DNA from 3 places in the Mesorhizobium sp. 128a genome. Region 3 is predicted to be linked to each of the others. Evidence: predicted binding sites of a transcription regulator. Region 3 holds the regulator's gene; each other region holds the start of a gene.
The links. Region 3 encodes PhoB, which activates phosphate uptake and scavenging genes when phosphate is short. Its sites were predicted from a motif close to TGTCATNNANCTGTCAT; they were not measured.
Positions count from the first base shown of each region.

Region 1: phnC (phosphonate ABC transporter ATP-binding protein) is a predicted target of PhoB. The motif match lies at 763-779, and genes of this name have one in related genera.
Region 2: ACWTU9_RS12570 (bifunctional 2',3'-cyclic-nucleotide 2'-phosphodiesterase/3'-nucleotidase) is a predicted target of PhoB. The motif match lies at 3,369-3,385, and genes of this name have one in related genera.

Region 1 is NZ_JBSPKY010000003.1:101,262-106,426, reverse strand. Features, by position in the region: gene ACWTU9_RS06780 (DUF1868 domain-containing protein) at 1-710, shown strand, start outside; gene phnC (phosphonate ABC transporter ATP-binding protein) at 851-1,699, shown strand; gene phnD (phosphonate ABC transporter substrate-binding protein) at 1,790-2,698, shown strand; gene phnE (phosphonate ABC transporter, permease protein PhnE) at 2,757-3,713, shown strand; gene phnE (phosphonate ABC transporter, permease protein PhnE) at 3,714-5,081, shown strand.
Region 2 is NZ_JBSPKY010000006.1:50,413-55,577, reverse strand. Features, by position in the region: gene ACWTU9_RS12575 (class I SAM-dependent methyltransferase) at 5-1,255, shown strand; gene ACWTU9_RS12570 (bifunctional 2',3'-cyclic-nucleotide 2'-phosphodiesterase/3'-nucleotidase) at 1,289-3,268, opposite strand; gene ACWTU9_RS12565 (NAD(P)/FAD-dependent oxidoreductase) at 3,552-4,817, opposite strand; gene ACWTU9_RS12560 (5-formyltetrahydrofolate cyclo-ligase) at 4,998-5,165, shown strand, end outside.
Region 3 is NZ_JBSPKY010000002.1:223,877-229,041, reverse strand. Features, by position in the region: gene pstB (phosphate ABC transporter ATP-binding protein PstB) at 1-134, shown strand, start outside; gene phoU (phosphate signaling complex protein PhoU) at 175-879, shown strand; gene phoB (phosphate regulon transcriptional regulator PhoB) at 896-1,585, shown strand; gene ACWTU9_RS04750 (ROK family protein) at 1,586-2,827, opposite strand; gene xylF (D-xylose ABC transporter substrate-binding protein) at 3,098-4,138, shown strand; gene ACWTU9_RS04740 (sugar ABC transporter permease) at 4,281-5,165, shown strand, end outside.

The sequences.
Region 1 (5,165 bases), on a different contig from region 3:
TGCCCCAAACTATCAGACCCTCGCTCGCCGGCTATTTCGAAGGAACCAACCCCAAACCACCGGTGCATCTCGGCACCCGCTACGACACGTCAGGCAATTTCCTGCCCGAACCCGGCAACACGGTCGTCAGCCATCTCGTGAACGGCTCACCGTCCGAAGCGGTGGTCATCGAGGTGCGCGAGCGCATGCTTGCCATGCCCGACGCCGATCGCCTCGCCTTCACGCCCATATCCAGCCTTCACATGACCCTGTTCCAGGGCATCATCGAATACCGCCGCCGGCTGCCCTACTGGCCGCAGGATGTGCCGCTCGACACCAGCATCGACGACATGACCAGCCTCTATCTGGAACGCCTGAAGGGCTTCGAGGGCCTCGCCCCGTTCAACATAAAAGTGATCGAGGTCGTGCCGACAGGTCTCACCGTAGCCGGTGCGACCGATGACGACGTGCGCGCCATGAGCGCATGGCGCGACGCGCTGTCGGTGCCGTTCGGCTATCGCCATCCCGATCACGACAGCTATGCCTTCCACATCACCTTTGCCTACCAGATCCGCCGTCTTGCCGACGACAGGGCGGCCGCATGGCAGGATCTGTTCGCAGACTGTCTCGCTCGGTTCTCCCGGCAGGCCCCGGTGATCGAACTCAAGGCCCCGGCATTCTGCAGCTTCAGGGACATGAAGCATTTCGAGGAGCTGCTGGTGCTGGGCTGACCATTGCGCACCAGTCACCCGTCGCCGACGGGCCTGTGGGTGGTAACAAAACTGACATCAATCCGACACCGCAGGTTCATGCGGCTGCGCTAGCGAGGGTTAACAGACCTTCAAACTGCGACTGGACTGGAAGCTACGCCATGTCAGCAACCCTCGAAATCCGCGGCGTCTCCCGCCGATTTGGCAAGAACACCGCCGTCAGCGCTATCGACCTGTCGATCCCGCAGGGCCAGATGGTCGGCATCATCGGCCGTTCCGGCGCCGGCAAGTCCACCCTTCTTCGCATGATCAACCGTCTCATCGACCCCAGCCAGGGGTCGATTTTTTTTGACGGCGCCGACGTTTCCCGGCTGCGCGGCTCGCCGCTTCGGCGCTGGCAGCGCGACTGCGCCATGATCTTCCAGCAGTTCAATCTTGTGCCGCGCCTCGATGTGCTGACCAATGTTCTGCTCGGCCGGCTCAACCATCGCTCGACCTTCTCCAACCTGCTCGGCATGTTCACCCGCGCCGAATGCGCCGAGGCGATCGCAGCGCTTGAACGCCTCGACATTGCCCGCACCGCATTGCAGCCGGCCGGCACGCTGTCCGGCGGCCAGCAGCAGCGCGTCGCCATTGCCCGCGCCATGATGCAGCAGCCCAAGGTGCTGCTCGCCGACGAGCCGATCGCTTCGCTCGACCCGCTCAACGCCAAGGTCGTGATGGACTCTTTGCAGGACATCAATCTGCGCGAAGGCATCACCGTCGTCACCAATCTGCACACGCTGGACACCGCCCGCACCTATTGCAACCGCATCATCGGCATGGCCGCCGGCAAGGTCGTCTTCGACGGCCCGCCGGAGGAACTCAACCGCGAGGCGGTGCGCCAGGTCTACGGCGCCGACAGCAATGGCGCCGAAATCTCCGAGGCGATCACCTCGACCAGCATCGCCTACAAGCAAAAGATCGAAGCATCCGCCAGCCCGCTCGAACCCGCATTCCCGGGCTACTGAGCGGCTGGGATCGCCAGCCCGCGTCAAGGGCATCTGTCAAGATCAAGAACGCTGCCGGCGCGGGGCCGGAACTTACAGGAGAGATATCAAATGTTCAGGAAGATGGTTCTCAGCGCCGTTTCGGTGCTCGCCATGGCAACCAGTGCCGCTCATGCCGCCGACATGAAGGAATTCCGCGTCGGCATCCTTGGCGGCGAAAACGAAACCGACCGGCTGCGCAACTACCAGTGCCTGGCCGACCATTTGAAGACCGAATTCGGCTTTGAAAAAGTGTCGCTGTTCCCGGCCGCCGACTATGACGGCGTCATCCAGGGCCTGCTCGGCGGCACGCTCGATTTCGCCGAGCTCGGCGCTTCCGGCTACGCCAGCGTTTATATCAAGGACCCGAAGGCGGTCACCCCGATCCTCACCACCCAGCAGACCGACGGTGCCACCGGCTATTATTCGGTCGGCCTGGCGCTCAAATCTTCCGGCATCACCGACATCAAGTCGGCCAAGGGCAAGAAGCTCGGCTACGCCGATCCGGATTCGACCTCGGGCTATCTGATCCCGCTGACCCAGATCCCGAAGGACACCGGCGCCTCGAACGAGGCCTTCTTCGCTTCGACCCAGTTCAATGGCGGCCATGAGAACAACATTCTCGCCGTCCGCGACGGCAAGGTCGACGTGGCGGTGGACGATTCCTCGGGCATCGGCGACTTCAAGAATGGCTACACCTCCGGCACCTTCCACAAGGAAGTCGCCAAGGGCGCCGTCGACCCCAACGACTTCGTCGAAGTCTGGCGCTCGGGCCTGATCCCGAACGGCCCGCTGGTCGTGCGCACCGCGCTCGGCGACGACATGACCGCCAAGCTCACCGCTTTCTTCACCGACCTGCCGAAGAAGGACAAGGCCTGCTTCGAGGGCGTCGAAGGCGGCGACTTCACCGGCTACGTTCCGGTCAAGCCGGACTTCTACAGCGTCATCGTCGAAGCCCGCAAAGCTGCCATCGGCGGCTGACGGCAAAATCGAAAAGGGCGGCGTTGCCAAGCGCCGCCCTTTTTGCATGTCCACGATCATGACCATCTCAGCCACAATCCGCTCTGACACGAACCTGCAGCTTGCCTCCTCCTGGCAGCGCCAGACGTCGTTGCGGCGTCTTTACACGGCGCTCGGCGTCGGCCTGCTGCTGGCCGCGGTGTTCGGGTCGATGTGGTTTGCCGACGAGGCCAATGCCGGCCACTTTTTCGACCGGCTACCGCATATCCTCGATTTCCTGAGCTGGCTGATCCCCAAGGACTGGAACGACGTCTGGCGGGCGCTGTTCGACGTCGCCTCGCCGCATGACACCGGCACCCAGGAATTCAATTTCCCGCTCGGCCGTGTCTATATCTGGGGCGGGTTCTACATCCCTGAATATTTCGAGCTCATGCTCACCACGGTGAACGTGGCGCTGGTCTCGACCTTCATCGGCTTCATCTTCGCCGTGCCGTTCTCCTTCATCGCCGCGCGCAATCTGACGCCGCACCCGGTGCTGAGGCTTGTCGTCAAGCGATTCATGGAATTGCTGCGCGCCTTTCCCGAGATCGTCATTGCCGGCCTGTTCGCGGCCATCGTTTCGACCGGTCCGATCGCCGCCATCATCGCCATCGGCCTGCACTCGATCGGCGCGCTGGGCAAACTGTTCTACGAGATCAACGAGAACATCGACATGCGTGCCGAGGAAGGTTTGAGGGCGGTCGGCGGCAACTGGTTCGAGCGGGTGCGCTTCGCCGACCTGCCACAGGTACTGCCCAATTTCATGTCCTACACACTGCTGCGCGTCGAGATCAACGTGCGCGCGTCGACCATCATCGGCGCCGTCGGCGGCGGCGGCATCGGCGAGGAATTGAAGCTCTCGATCTCGCGCGGCTTCGGCGCCAAGACGTTGGCGCTGGTGCTGCTTCTGTTCACGACGATCTTCATCGTCGACCAGTTCTCCGCCTGGCTGCGCCGCAAGCTTGTCGGCGAGCAGGCTTTTTTGATGAGCGCCTAGATGACCGCCTTGACAGCCGATCAGGTCCAGTCGATCGAGGAACGCTATCCCCACGTGTTCCGGCGGCCGGCGTACAAGCGCTTTGGGCCGCTGCTCCTGTTCGCCGGGATCGTGCTCTACCTCGGCTACGCCTTGTGGTTCTTCAACCTGCCGCAAGTGATGCGGGACTCACATTGGGAGCGCTTGCCGCTCTTCCTGTCGCAGTGGATCAGCTACGACCTGCAGCCGGAATTCCGCCTCGACCAGCCCGAGATCACGCCGAGATATCCGCGCTTTTCAGCACTCGGCGACAATCCCAATCCCGACTGGGTCGTCAAGAATGCCGACGGCACTTTCACCGTCCTGATCGACGGCCCCGGCAAATCCGTCACCTTCGACAAGACCAAGGCGACGATCGTCGCCAATGGCGAGACGGTGCCCATCGCACTGACCAGCGGCAAGCCGGTGATATCAGGCCCGGTGCCGGACTGGATCACCGCGCATGACGACGAGATCGTCGCCAAGATGGGCTTTGTCGGCGAAGTACGCGTCACCGTCGATCGCGTGAAAGTCCGCAAGCGCTTCCTTGGCTGGGCGAATTTCGTCTTCGACACGCGCTCGCCCTTCTTCGGCAAATCGGCCGGCGAAGTGATCTCGCTGATTGTGTCGGGACCCGAACTCAAGCCGGGCACCTCGAACCTTGCCCTGGCGGGTGACAATATCTGGAACAATGCGCAGTGGCAGCATGGCGACGTCTGGACGAAGCTCTTGCAGACCATCGTCATGGCGTTTCTCGGCACGCTGCTCGGCGGCGTCGTCGCCTTCCCGCTCGCCTTCTTCGCCGCCCGCAACATCACGCCGAGCGGGTTGCTCAGCCAGGTGCTCAAGCGTTTCTTCGACTTCATGCGCTCGGTCGACATGCTGATCTGGGCGCTGTTCTTCACCCGCGCCTTCGGCCCCGGACCGTTGGCCGGCAGCGCCGCGATCTTCTTCACCGAAATCGGCACGCTCGGCAAAACCTATTCGGAAAGCCTGGAGAACATCGACGACAAGCCGCGCGAAGGCATCAAGTCGACCGGCGCCAACGGCTTGCTGGTACAACGCTACGGCGTCATGCCCGAAGTGATCCCGGTCTTCATCAGCCAGACGCTCTATCAGTGGGAATCCAACACAAGAGGTGCCACCATCATCGGCGCCGTCGGCGCCGGCGGCATCGGCCTGAAACTCTGGGAAGCGATGCGCACCAACTCCAACTGGGCCAACGTCTTCTACATGGTGCTTTTGACGCTGCTTGTGGTGTTCATCTTCGACAACATCTCGAATTTCCTACGGCGGAGACTCAGCCGGACGATCCATGATTATAACAGGATCCAGGCTGAGCAGGGGTAGTTGGGACTGCTGCCCTCGTACGAAAGGTCGGCGGGACAGCACCCCCTCTGGCCTACCGGCCATCTCCCCCGCAAGGAGCGAGAT
Region 2 (5,165 bases), on a different contig from region 3:
CGAGATGGCTGCTAGGGAAAACAAGGGCGTCGGCGACGCCATCAGGCTGGACGAGCTCAACTTCGCCGAGATCGTCAAGGGCTTGCCGGCCAAGGCGCGCATGGTGCTGTCGGCGGCGATGAAACTGCCGCGCGGCTCGCTCAAGGTAAGAATGCCGGATGGCCGCGCTGTTCTTGTCGGTGGCAATGCGCCCGGCCCCGATGCCGAACTGGTGCTGAAGAACTGGCGCTTGCCAGGCCGCGCCTTTTCCGGCGGCACCATCGGCGTTGCCGAATCCTACATGGACGGCGACTGGGAAAGCCCTGACGTAACCAGCTTCCTCGAACTGTTCGTCGTCAACTCGGCCATCGGCGAACGCGTCGCCGGCGGCGCCAGCTGGCTCATCAACACCGTCCAGCGGATCCGCCACTGGTTCAACGAAAACACCCGAACCGGCTCGAAGCGCAACATTTCGGCGCATTACGATCTCGGCAATGCCTTCTACAAGCAATGGCTCGATCCCTCGATGACCTATTCGTCGGCGCTCTATGCCACCGGCGCCAACGACCTGGAAAGCGCGCAGGCCGCCAAATACCGCGCCCTCGCCAAGGACACCGGCATCGGCAAGAAGGACCATGTGCTGGAGATCGGCTGCGGCTGGGGCGGCTTTGCCGAATTTGCCGCGCGCGAGATCGGCTGCCGCGTCACCGGCCTGACCATCAGCCGCGAACAGCACGACTTCGCCAAGGAGCGCATCCAGAAGGCCGGACTGTCTGACAAGGTCGACATCAAGCTCCAGGATTACCGAGACGAAACAGGCACTTACGACCGCATTGCGTCGATCGAGATGTTCGAGGCGGTCGGCGAGAAATACTGGCCGGTGTTCTTCGGCAAGATGAAGGCGTGCCTGAGGCCCGGAGGCACCGCCGGCCTGCAGATCATCACCATCAACGAGGCCGCCTACGACACCTATCGCGCGCGGCCGGATTTCATCCAGCGCTACGTCTTCCCGGGCGGGATGCTGCCGACGCCGTCGATCCTCAAGTCGCTGGGCAGCGACCATGGCCTTGCCCATCTGCGCGAGCGCGTCTTTCCGGACGACTATGCCCGCACGCTTGCCGAATGGCGCAACCGCTTCTGGCAGTCGTGGGAAAAGATCGTCCCGCTCGGCTTCGACGACCGCTTCAAGAAGCTCTGGGAGTTTTACCTCCACTATTGCGAAGCCGGCTTCCGCGCCAGCTACATCGACGTGCGCCAGGTGGTCTACAAGGCGTAGAGGCAATTGGGCGGGCGTTTGCCCGCTCCTTTTTCAAAGCAGGATGCGATACTTCGCAAACCCGGCTTCACCCTCGCCAAGGGGCTCGATCTTGAGGGACTTCACCCCCGCGACAAAATCCTTCGCCCTGGGTCCGGTTTCGAACACGACGCTGGCTCCTGGCAGCGGCGTGAACGACCAATTGTCATCGGCCGACGGATTGATCGTGCCCTCGCTGACGACGTAACGCACGATCACGTCGCGGTTGGTGTCCGGCGCCTCGTAGATGATCTTGGAGGCGTTGATGTCAGGAAAATTGCCACCGCCGCCGGCACGGTAATTGTTGGTGGCGACGACGAATTTCGCTGAGGGATCAATAGGCTTGCCATCGAAGCTGAGGTCGACGATGCGGCTGGAGCCGGCATTGGCGACGCCACCCTTGGCATCGTATTTCGGCGGCTGCGACAGGTCTATCCTGTAGCTGACACCGTCGATCACATCGAAATTGTAGGACGGGAATTCGGTGTCGATCAGCGCCTGGTCGGCCTTGCCCGGTTCGATTTTCTTGAAGATGCCGGCTGACATTTCAAGCCATTCCTTAACCTGCGCCCCGGTGATTTCGACGGCGCGCACCGTATTGGGATAGAGATAGAGATCAGCGACGTTCTTGATGGCGATGTCGCCAACCGGCACGTCGGTGTAATAGTCGGCGCCGTTGCGCCCGCCGGCCTTGAAGGGTGCTGCCGCCGACAGGAGCGGCACGTCCTTCCACCGCGTGCTCTTCAAGATGTCCTTGAGATACCAGCTCTGCGCCTGATTGACGATCTGCACCGACGGATCGTCTGCCACCAGCGCGAAATAGGAATAGAGCGGCGCCGACGTTTTGCCGACCGGACGGCGAACATAGGCAAGTGTCGCCTCATGGTCGGCCTTCAACGCATCGACGATGCGCTGGTCGTCGGCAACAGTCGGCTTGTTCGCCTTGTCGACGCGCTCGTAAATCGGCCGTGCTTCCGAGGTCGCCGAGACCACGCGCCATTTCGATCCGTCGCGTTCCAGAAGCAGGTCGATCAGGCCCATATGCGATCCCCAGAAGCCGCCCATCACCGCCGGCTTGCCTTGCAGCGTGCCCTTTTCGGTGTCGACACCGTCGAGCGCCTGAAAATCCTTCTTGCCGGGGAAGACCAGATGCTGGTGGCCGGTGAACACCGCGTCGATGCCGTCGACGCCGGCAACGAAGAACGAGGCGTTCTCCATTCCGGTGCCCTGCTTGACGTCGATGCCGGAATGCGAGAGCGCAATGACGATGTCGGCGCCCTCTTCCTTGATCTGCGGCACCCAGGCCTTGGCCGCCTCGACGATGTCGCGCGTCCGGACATTGCCTTCCAGATTCTTCAGGTCCCAGACCATGATCTGCGGCGGCACGAAGCCGATGATACCGATCTTGATCGGCTGCTCGGCGCCCGACCCGTCCTTGATCTTCTTGTCCAGGATGACATAGGGCTTGAGATAGAGCTTGTCGTCGCGCGGGTTGGTGGCGAGTTCGGTGCCGCGGATCAGATTGGCGCAGACGAACGGAAAATTGGCCCCGGCCAGCACCTTGTCGAGGAACGACAGGCCGTAATTGAACTCGTGATTGCCGAGCGTCGAGCATTCATATCCGAGCAGGTTCATGCCCTTCACGATCGGATGCAGGTCTCCGTCCTTGAGCCCCTTCTCATAGGCGATGTAGTCGCCCATCGGGTTGCCCTGCAAAAGGTCGCCATTGTCGATCAGCATCGCATTGCTGGCTTCCTTGCGCACTGCCGCGATCAGCGAGGCCGTCCGCGACAGGCCCATCGTGTCGTTCGCTTTGTCGGCGTAGTAATCGTAAGGCAGCACATTCACATGGATGTCTGTCGTCTCCATGATCCTCAGATGCGCCTGATTGGCCTCAGCGCGGGCGGAGAACGGATGCAGCATGATCAGCGCCCCGCTGGCGGCCGCACCGGCAAGAAAACCGCGACGAGAGACGGGGTGGGTGAGATGCGACATTGGTTTCCTTCCCAGTGACGTGACAAGATCCCAGCCCCGAGCGAAAGCTTCGCGCCGAAACCCGGCCATGTCCACCGTGAAGTCAGTCGATCAGCAAAAGGTGACGCCTGGATGAATTGCTTTGGCCGGAGGCAAGGCGTCAGAGGCCGTTTCGAAATTCGCTCCGGCGAGTCATATGGTGTTGTTTTCGAGAACCGTAGCGGAGCGGACATAAGTCCGTGAGCAACGGAAGCGCAGAAAACGCCTCCAGATGGCCGCCGGAGTAGAATTTCCAAACGGGCTCTCAGCCCTTGTCGTCATCGCCCTGGGTAATCAGCCGCGCGCTGCGCTGGCCGGTGAAATAGATCCATAGCCAGCTAAGCGATACCGACAGTCGGTTGCGGAAGCCGATCAGGAAGTAGATATGCGCCACGCCCCACAGCCACCAGGCGAGCCAGCCGGTCAGCTTGATCCAGCCGAAATCGATCGCGGCTGCCCATTTGCCGATCGTCGCCAGGTCGCCGGCATGTTTGTAGCGGAAAGGGCGCGACGCGCTATCACCGGCCAGCCGCGCTTTGATCGTTGCCGCGACATGCTTGCCTTCCTGCTTGGCGGAAGGCGCCACGCCGGGTACCGGCTTGCCGTCCGGCCGCAACACATGCGCAGTGTCGCCGATGACGAAGACCTCCGGATTGTTCGGCACGGTAAGATCGGGCTCGACCATCACCCTGCCCACCCGGTCGACCGGCGCTCCCAGCCACTCTCCTGCGGGCGAAGCGGCGACGCCAGCGGCCCACAGGATCGTCCTTGCCGGAAGATGCGTCTCGCCAAAGACAACGCCTTCGGCATCGAGGCGCGTAACGGCGCGGCCGAGTTCGACCGTTACGCCCAGCCGTTCCAGAGCCTTGCGGGCATAGTCTGACAGTTCCGGCGCGAAATTGGCCAGGATCCGGTCGCCGGCCTCGACCAGCACCACGCGCGCCTCACGCGTGTCGATGTTGCGGAATTCGCCCCGCAGCGTCTCATGCGCGAGTTCGACAATGGTGCCGGCAAGCTCCACCCCGGTCGGGCCGCCGCCGACGATGACCAGCGTCAGCAACGCCTGGCGCGTGGCCGGATCGGTCTCTCGCTCGGCCTGCTCGAAGGCAAGCAGGACGCGGCGGCGAACGGTGGTGGCGTCCTCAAGCGTCTTCAGCCCAGGCGCAAAGGGCTCCCATTCGTCATGGCCGAAATAGGCGTGGCGGGCGCCGGTGGCGAGCACCAGAGTGTCGTAGGCGATCGAACTGCCGTCCTCGAGCATTACACGTTTGCCGGCACGGTCGACGCCGATGACGTTGCCCAGAAGGGTCGTCACATCCTTGCGATTGCGCAAGAGATGGCGGATCGGCCAAGCAACCTCGGAGGTTGCGAGCGATGTGGTCGCCACCTGGTAGAGCAGCGGCTGGAAAAGGTGGTGGTTGCGCTTGTCGATCATGGTGATGCGCACGGGTGCACCGGCCAGTGAGCGGGTGAGTTCGAGACCGCCGAATCCCGCACCGACGACAACGATATGATGGCTTGTTTCGTTCATCGCACTCATCTCGTTTTCACCGTCCGTATTTAGTGATTCTTGTGCACCGCAACAATGTCGTGGGGCGCAGGACAGCCATGCATCAAGGCTGCCCCAGACTCGCCTTCCAATGTCGTGAATGCCTACGTTGTCAGGTTCAGACGGGTATAGCTTCACACCGCAGGACCACGGGAGTGAGGCATGGCCAACGACGATGACGACGCCAAAGATCACGACGGCCCGGCGCTATACGCCTCGCCGCCTTGTTTCATGCACGAACTCGACCCGGAATTTCGCGTGCCGCTATCCGACTGGACCGACGTCAGGCGCTGGCGCAAGGTCGAGCGCGAACGGCTGATCACGGCGCGA
Region 3 (5,165 bases):
AGGCGGCGCGCGTGTCGCAGCGCACGGCGATGTTCCATCTCGGCTACCTGGTCGAGGAGGGCGCCACCGACAAGATGTTCACCAACCCCGACGACAAGCGCACCCAGGACTACATTACCGGCCGCTTCGGCTGAGCCGTCCAGCGGTTGAATTTCAGGCACGAGGACCAGGATCATGGGTGAACATACCGTCGCCTCCTTCGATGAAGAGCTGGGGCAGATCAGCAAGCTGATCCGCGACATGGGCGATCTGGCCGGCTCGATGGTCAGCGGCTCGACCAAGGCGCTGCTCACTTCGGACAATGCGCTGGCGCAGCGCGTCGTTTCCGACGACGCCATCATGGACGCGCGCCAGCGCGAGCTCGACGACCGCGCCATCACGCTGATCGCTAAACGCCAGCCGGTGGCCAACGATCTGCGCGCCGTGGTCGGCTCGATCCGCATGGCCGGCGACCTCGAGCGCATCGGCGACCTTGCCAAAAACATCGCCAAGCGCGTCGGCACCGTCGGCCTCAGCGTCACGCCGCGCGACCTGTCGCACTCCATCGACGCGATGGCGCAACTGGTGCTGATCCAGGTGCAGGGCGTTGTCGAGGAATATGCTGCCGCCGATGCTGCAGCGCTGGCGAAACTCAGGAATGAGGACGAGCGCATCGACGTCAAATACACCTCGGTGTTCCGCGAGCTCTTGACCTACATGATGGAAGACCCGCGCAACATCACGGCCTGCACGCATCTCCTGTTCTGCGCCAAGAACCTGGAGCGCATCGGCGATCATGTCACCAACATCGCCGAAAATGCGTATTATGTGCTGACCGGCCAGCAATTGCCCGCCAATCGCCCGAAGCAGGACGAAACGGCGATGGCCACATCGCCCTGATAAAGGTGAACTGCTGATGATTGCGCCACGCATCATGGTCGTGGAGGATGAGGAGCCGCTGGGCGTGCTGCTCCGCTACAACCTCGAATCCGAAGGCTACCAGGTCGAGGTGGTTACACGCGGCGACGAGGCCGAAATCCGGCTGCAGGAAAACGTGCCGGATCTCTTGGTGCTCGACTGGATGGTGCCGGCGGTGTCCGGCATCGAGCTGTGCCGCCGGCTCAGGATGCGGCCCGAGACCGAGCGGCTGCCGATCATCATGCTGACCGCGCGCGGCGAAGAGAGCGACCGCGTGCGCGGCCTTTCCACCGGTGCCGACGATTATCTGGTCAAGCCGTTCTCGACGCCGGAGTTCATGGCGCGGGTGAAGGCGCTGCTGCGCCGCGCCAAGCCCGAAGTGCTGTCCAGCGTGCTCAAGGTCGGCGACATCGTGCTCGACCGCGAGTCGCACCGCGTCTACCGCAAGAAGAGCGAGATACGGCTGGGGCCGACCGAGTTCCGGCTGCTCGAATTCATGATGCGCCATCCCGGCCGTGTGTTCTCGCGCAGCCAGTTGCTCGACAATGTCTGGGGCGAGACGATCTATATCGACGAGCGCACGGTCGACGTGCATGTCGGGCGCTTGCGCAAGGCGGTCAACAATGGCCGCATGCCGGATGTGATCCGCACCATCCGTGGTGCGGGGTATGCGATCAGGGAAGACTGATCAGGCAACGCTCTTTCCAGCGCCCGCTCGCGCCTGCACGCCCGGCGCGAAAATCTCCTGGTCGACAAAGGTCAGCGCGCGCATGGCGCAGCCTTCGCGGATCAGCGGCAGCTCGTTGGGCTCGGTGTCGAAGGAGATTGACTTCGAGTGCTGGCCGCCGGCGGTCTGGGCAATCGCTTCGCGCAATGCCGGTTCGATCAGATCGAAGGCGGCGGCGCTGACGCCGACCATGGCGACCGGTGCCGGATCGATCAGCGCGAACAGGCTGCCGAGGCCGAAGCCGAGCGCCTCGCCGGCCTTGCGGTAGGCTTCCCGCTCCGGGCCATCGGTCTCGCGGGCCCGTGCGGCGAGCGCCCGCATGTCGGCGTCGCCGACATCGACCGGTTCGGCGTCCTCGCTCATCATTTTGGCGCTGCGCCAGATGGCATAGTTGCCGGCATAAGCCTCGACGCAGCCGCGCCGCCCGCAACGGCACAGCGCGCCGCCGGGCCGATGGATCATGTGGCCGAACTCGCCGCCCGACGAATGCGTGCCGGTGAACAGTTCGCCCTTCAACACCAGCCCCATGCCGATGCCGTGCGACAGCAGGATGGCGATGAAATCGTCGCGGTAGCGCTCAGGCTGGCGCCATTGCAGCGCCACTGCCATCATGTTGCAATCGTTTTCCATGGTGGCCGGAATGCCGAATTCTGCTTCCAGTATGTCAGCGAAGGCAATGTCGGTCAGCGGGGTGATCGGCGACCACAGCATGGCGCGCGCCTGCGAATCGGTGATGCCCTGGATGCCCATGGCAATGCGGGCGATGCTCTGGACATCGAGGTCGGGATCCTCGAGCCGCCGCCGCACGATTGCCGTGCATTCGCCGATCAGCTCGTCGCGCGGCATGGTCAACGTATCCAGCCGGCGCTGCTCCTCGGCGACCACCTGGCCGGCATAGTCGATGACGGTGACGGAAAGGAAATTAAGCGACAGCACCACGGTCATCACCGCCGCCGCTTCCGGATTGAGGCCCAGGCCGACTTGCGGCCGGCCGCGTTTCAGCGCTCCGGTCTCGCCTGCCTTGCTCTCGGCCAGGATGCCTTCCGCAATCAGGTCGGACGAGATTGCCGATATAGTCGAATGGCTGAGGCCGGTGGTCGCCGCGATCTCGGTGCGCGACGGCTGGCCGGCCCGGCGCACGGCCGAAATCACCATCGCGCGGTTGCGACGGCGCAGATCGTCGTGGCGGATTCCAACCGACATCTTTCTTGTTTCCTCCCGGTCCTCCTCCCGCCTCATGATAGTGAAGGCGGTCGGTGACACCAGCAAATATTGGCAGAAGCAGGCCGCCCTGTCATTGTTTATTGCGAGTCTCGAAAAAATTCACTGAGGCCATCAGATTCCATCAGAATCGATGTTGACAGCGTCTCGCCGTTGGATCAGTATTTTTTCGAGGCTCGAAAAAATAGAGCTTCTGTGTGCCGGCCTTCGGGCCAGTTTTGTCGCGCCGCGCGCGGCGCAGGGAGGATTATCATGAACAGATTTGCAGCCGCCATGCTGGCGGGTGTCGCCATGTCGCTGACGCTGGTGTCGGTCGCGCAGGCGAAGGACAAGGTCATCGGCGTGTCGTGGTCGAACTTCCAGGAAGAGCGCTGGAAGACCGACGAAGCGGCGATGAAGGCGGCGATCGAGGCGGCCGGCGACAAGTACATTTCCGCCGACGCGCAGTCCAATCCCGGCAAGCAGTTGACCGACGTCGAAAGCCTGATCTCGCAGGGCGCCAACTCGCTGATCATCCTGGCGCAGGACGCCTCGGCTATCGGCCCGGCGGTGCAGAAGGCGCTGGACGAAGGCATCCCGGTTGTCGGCTATGATCGCCTGATCGAGAACAAGGACGTCTTCTACCTGACCTTCGACAACAAGGAAGTCGGCCGCATGCAGGCCCGCGAAGTGTTCAAGGCGAAGCCTGAAGGCAACTACCTCTTCATCAAGGGCTCGGGTTCCGACCCGAATGCCGATTTCCTGTTCTCGGGCTCGATGGAAGTGCTCAAGGAAGCCATCGATTCCGGCAAGGTCAAGAATGTCGGCGAGGCCTACACGGATGGCTGGCTGCCGGCCAACGCCCAGAAGAACATGGAACAGTTCCTGACCGCCAACGACAACAAGGTCGATGCCGTGGTCGCGGCCAATGACGGTACCGCCGGCGGCGTCGTCGCCGCGCTGACGGCGCAGGGCCTGGCCGGAACCGTCCCGGTCTCGGGCCAGGACGGCGACCATGCCGCGCTGAACCGCATCGCGCTCGGTACGCAGACCGTGTCGGTGTGGAAGGATGCGCGCGAACTCGGCAAGAACGCCGCCGAGATCGCCTCGCAGCTCGCCGACGGCAAGAAGACCGGCGACATTGCCGGCGCCAAGGACTTCACCACGCCTGGCGGCAACACCGTCAAGTCGCTGTTCCTGACCCCGGTTGCGATTACCAAGGACAACCTCAACGTCGTCATCGACGCCGGCTGGATCAAGAAGGAGGAAGTCTGCGCGGGTGTCGCCGCCGGCAGCGTCGCTGCCTGCAACTGATCTGCCGACTTCAAGTAAAGTAACGCCGCGGCTGACAGGCCGCGGCGTTTTTTCAAGGCAATTTGTGTTTCCGCCGCGGGCGGCTAACTTCTAGGCTGTGGTCCGGCATCCGCGTCAGACGGCAAGCCGCTGGGAGGACATCATGACCGACACGACCTCGACTTCGCAGGCCGACACCGCGCGCGCGTCGGAACTCGGCGCGGTCGCGCGCTTCCTGAAGGCGACGGAGATCGACACCCGAATGCTCGGCATGGTCGGCGCGCTGGTGGTCATCTGGGTCGGCCTGCACATCCTGTCGGGCGGTCTTTTTCTGACACCGCGAAATCTGTGGAACCTGTCGGTGCAGACATCAGCGGTCGCCATCATGGCCTCCGGCATGGTGCTGGTCATCGTCATGCGCAACATCGATCTGTCGGTTGGATCGGCCGAAGGGGTGATCGGCATGGTCATGGGCTTCGCGCAGGTGCATTTCCTGGTGCGTTTTGTCGGGCTTGAGCTTGGCAATCCCTGGATCTGGGTGCTGGCGCTGGCGATCGGCCTGGCGGTCGGCCTTCTCATCGGCGCCTTCCAGGGTTTCATCATCGCCTATCTCGAAGTGCCGGCCTTCATCGTCACGCTCGGCGGCCTGCTGGTCTGGCGCGGTGCGGCCTGGTGGGTGACCAGCGGCCAGACCGTGGCCCCTCTCGATGCCACCTTCCAGCTGATGGGTGGCGGTCCCGCCGGATCGATCGGCGCGACCTGGAGCTGGGTCGTCGGCATCGTCGCCTGCCTTGCCGTGGTGTTCGCGCTGTTCAACGGGCGCCGACAGCGCAAGCGTTTCCGCTTTCCGCTGCGACCGATCTGGGCCGAGACGCTGATAGGCACTGTGACCTGCGCAGTCATCATGGGCGCGGTGTGGGTTGCCAATTCCTATCCATGGCCGGTCGGTATCGTGAAGCGGTATGCGGAGGCCAACAACATCGCCATTCCCGAAGGCGGGCTGTTCATCGCCCATGGCATCGCCATTCCGGTGCTGATGGCTGTGATG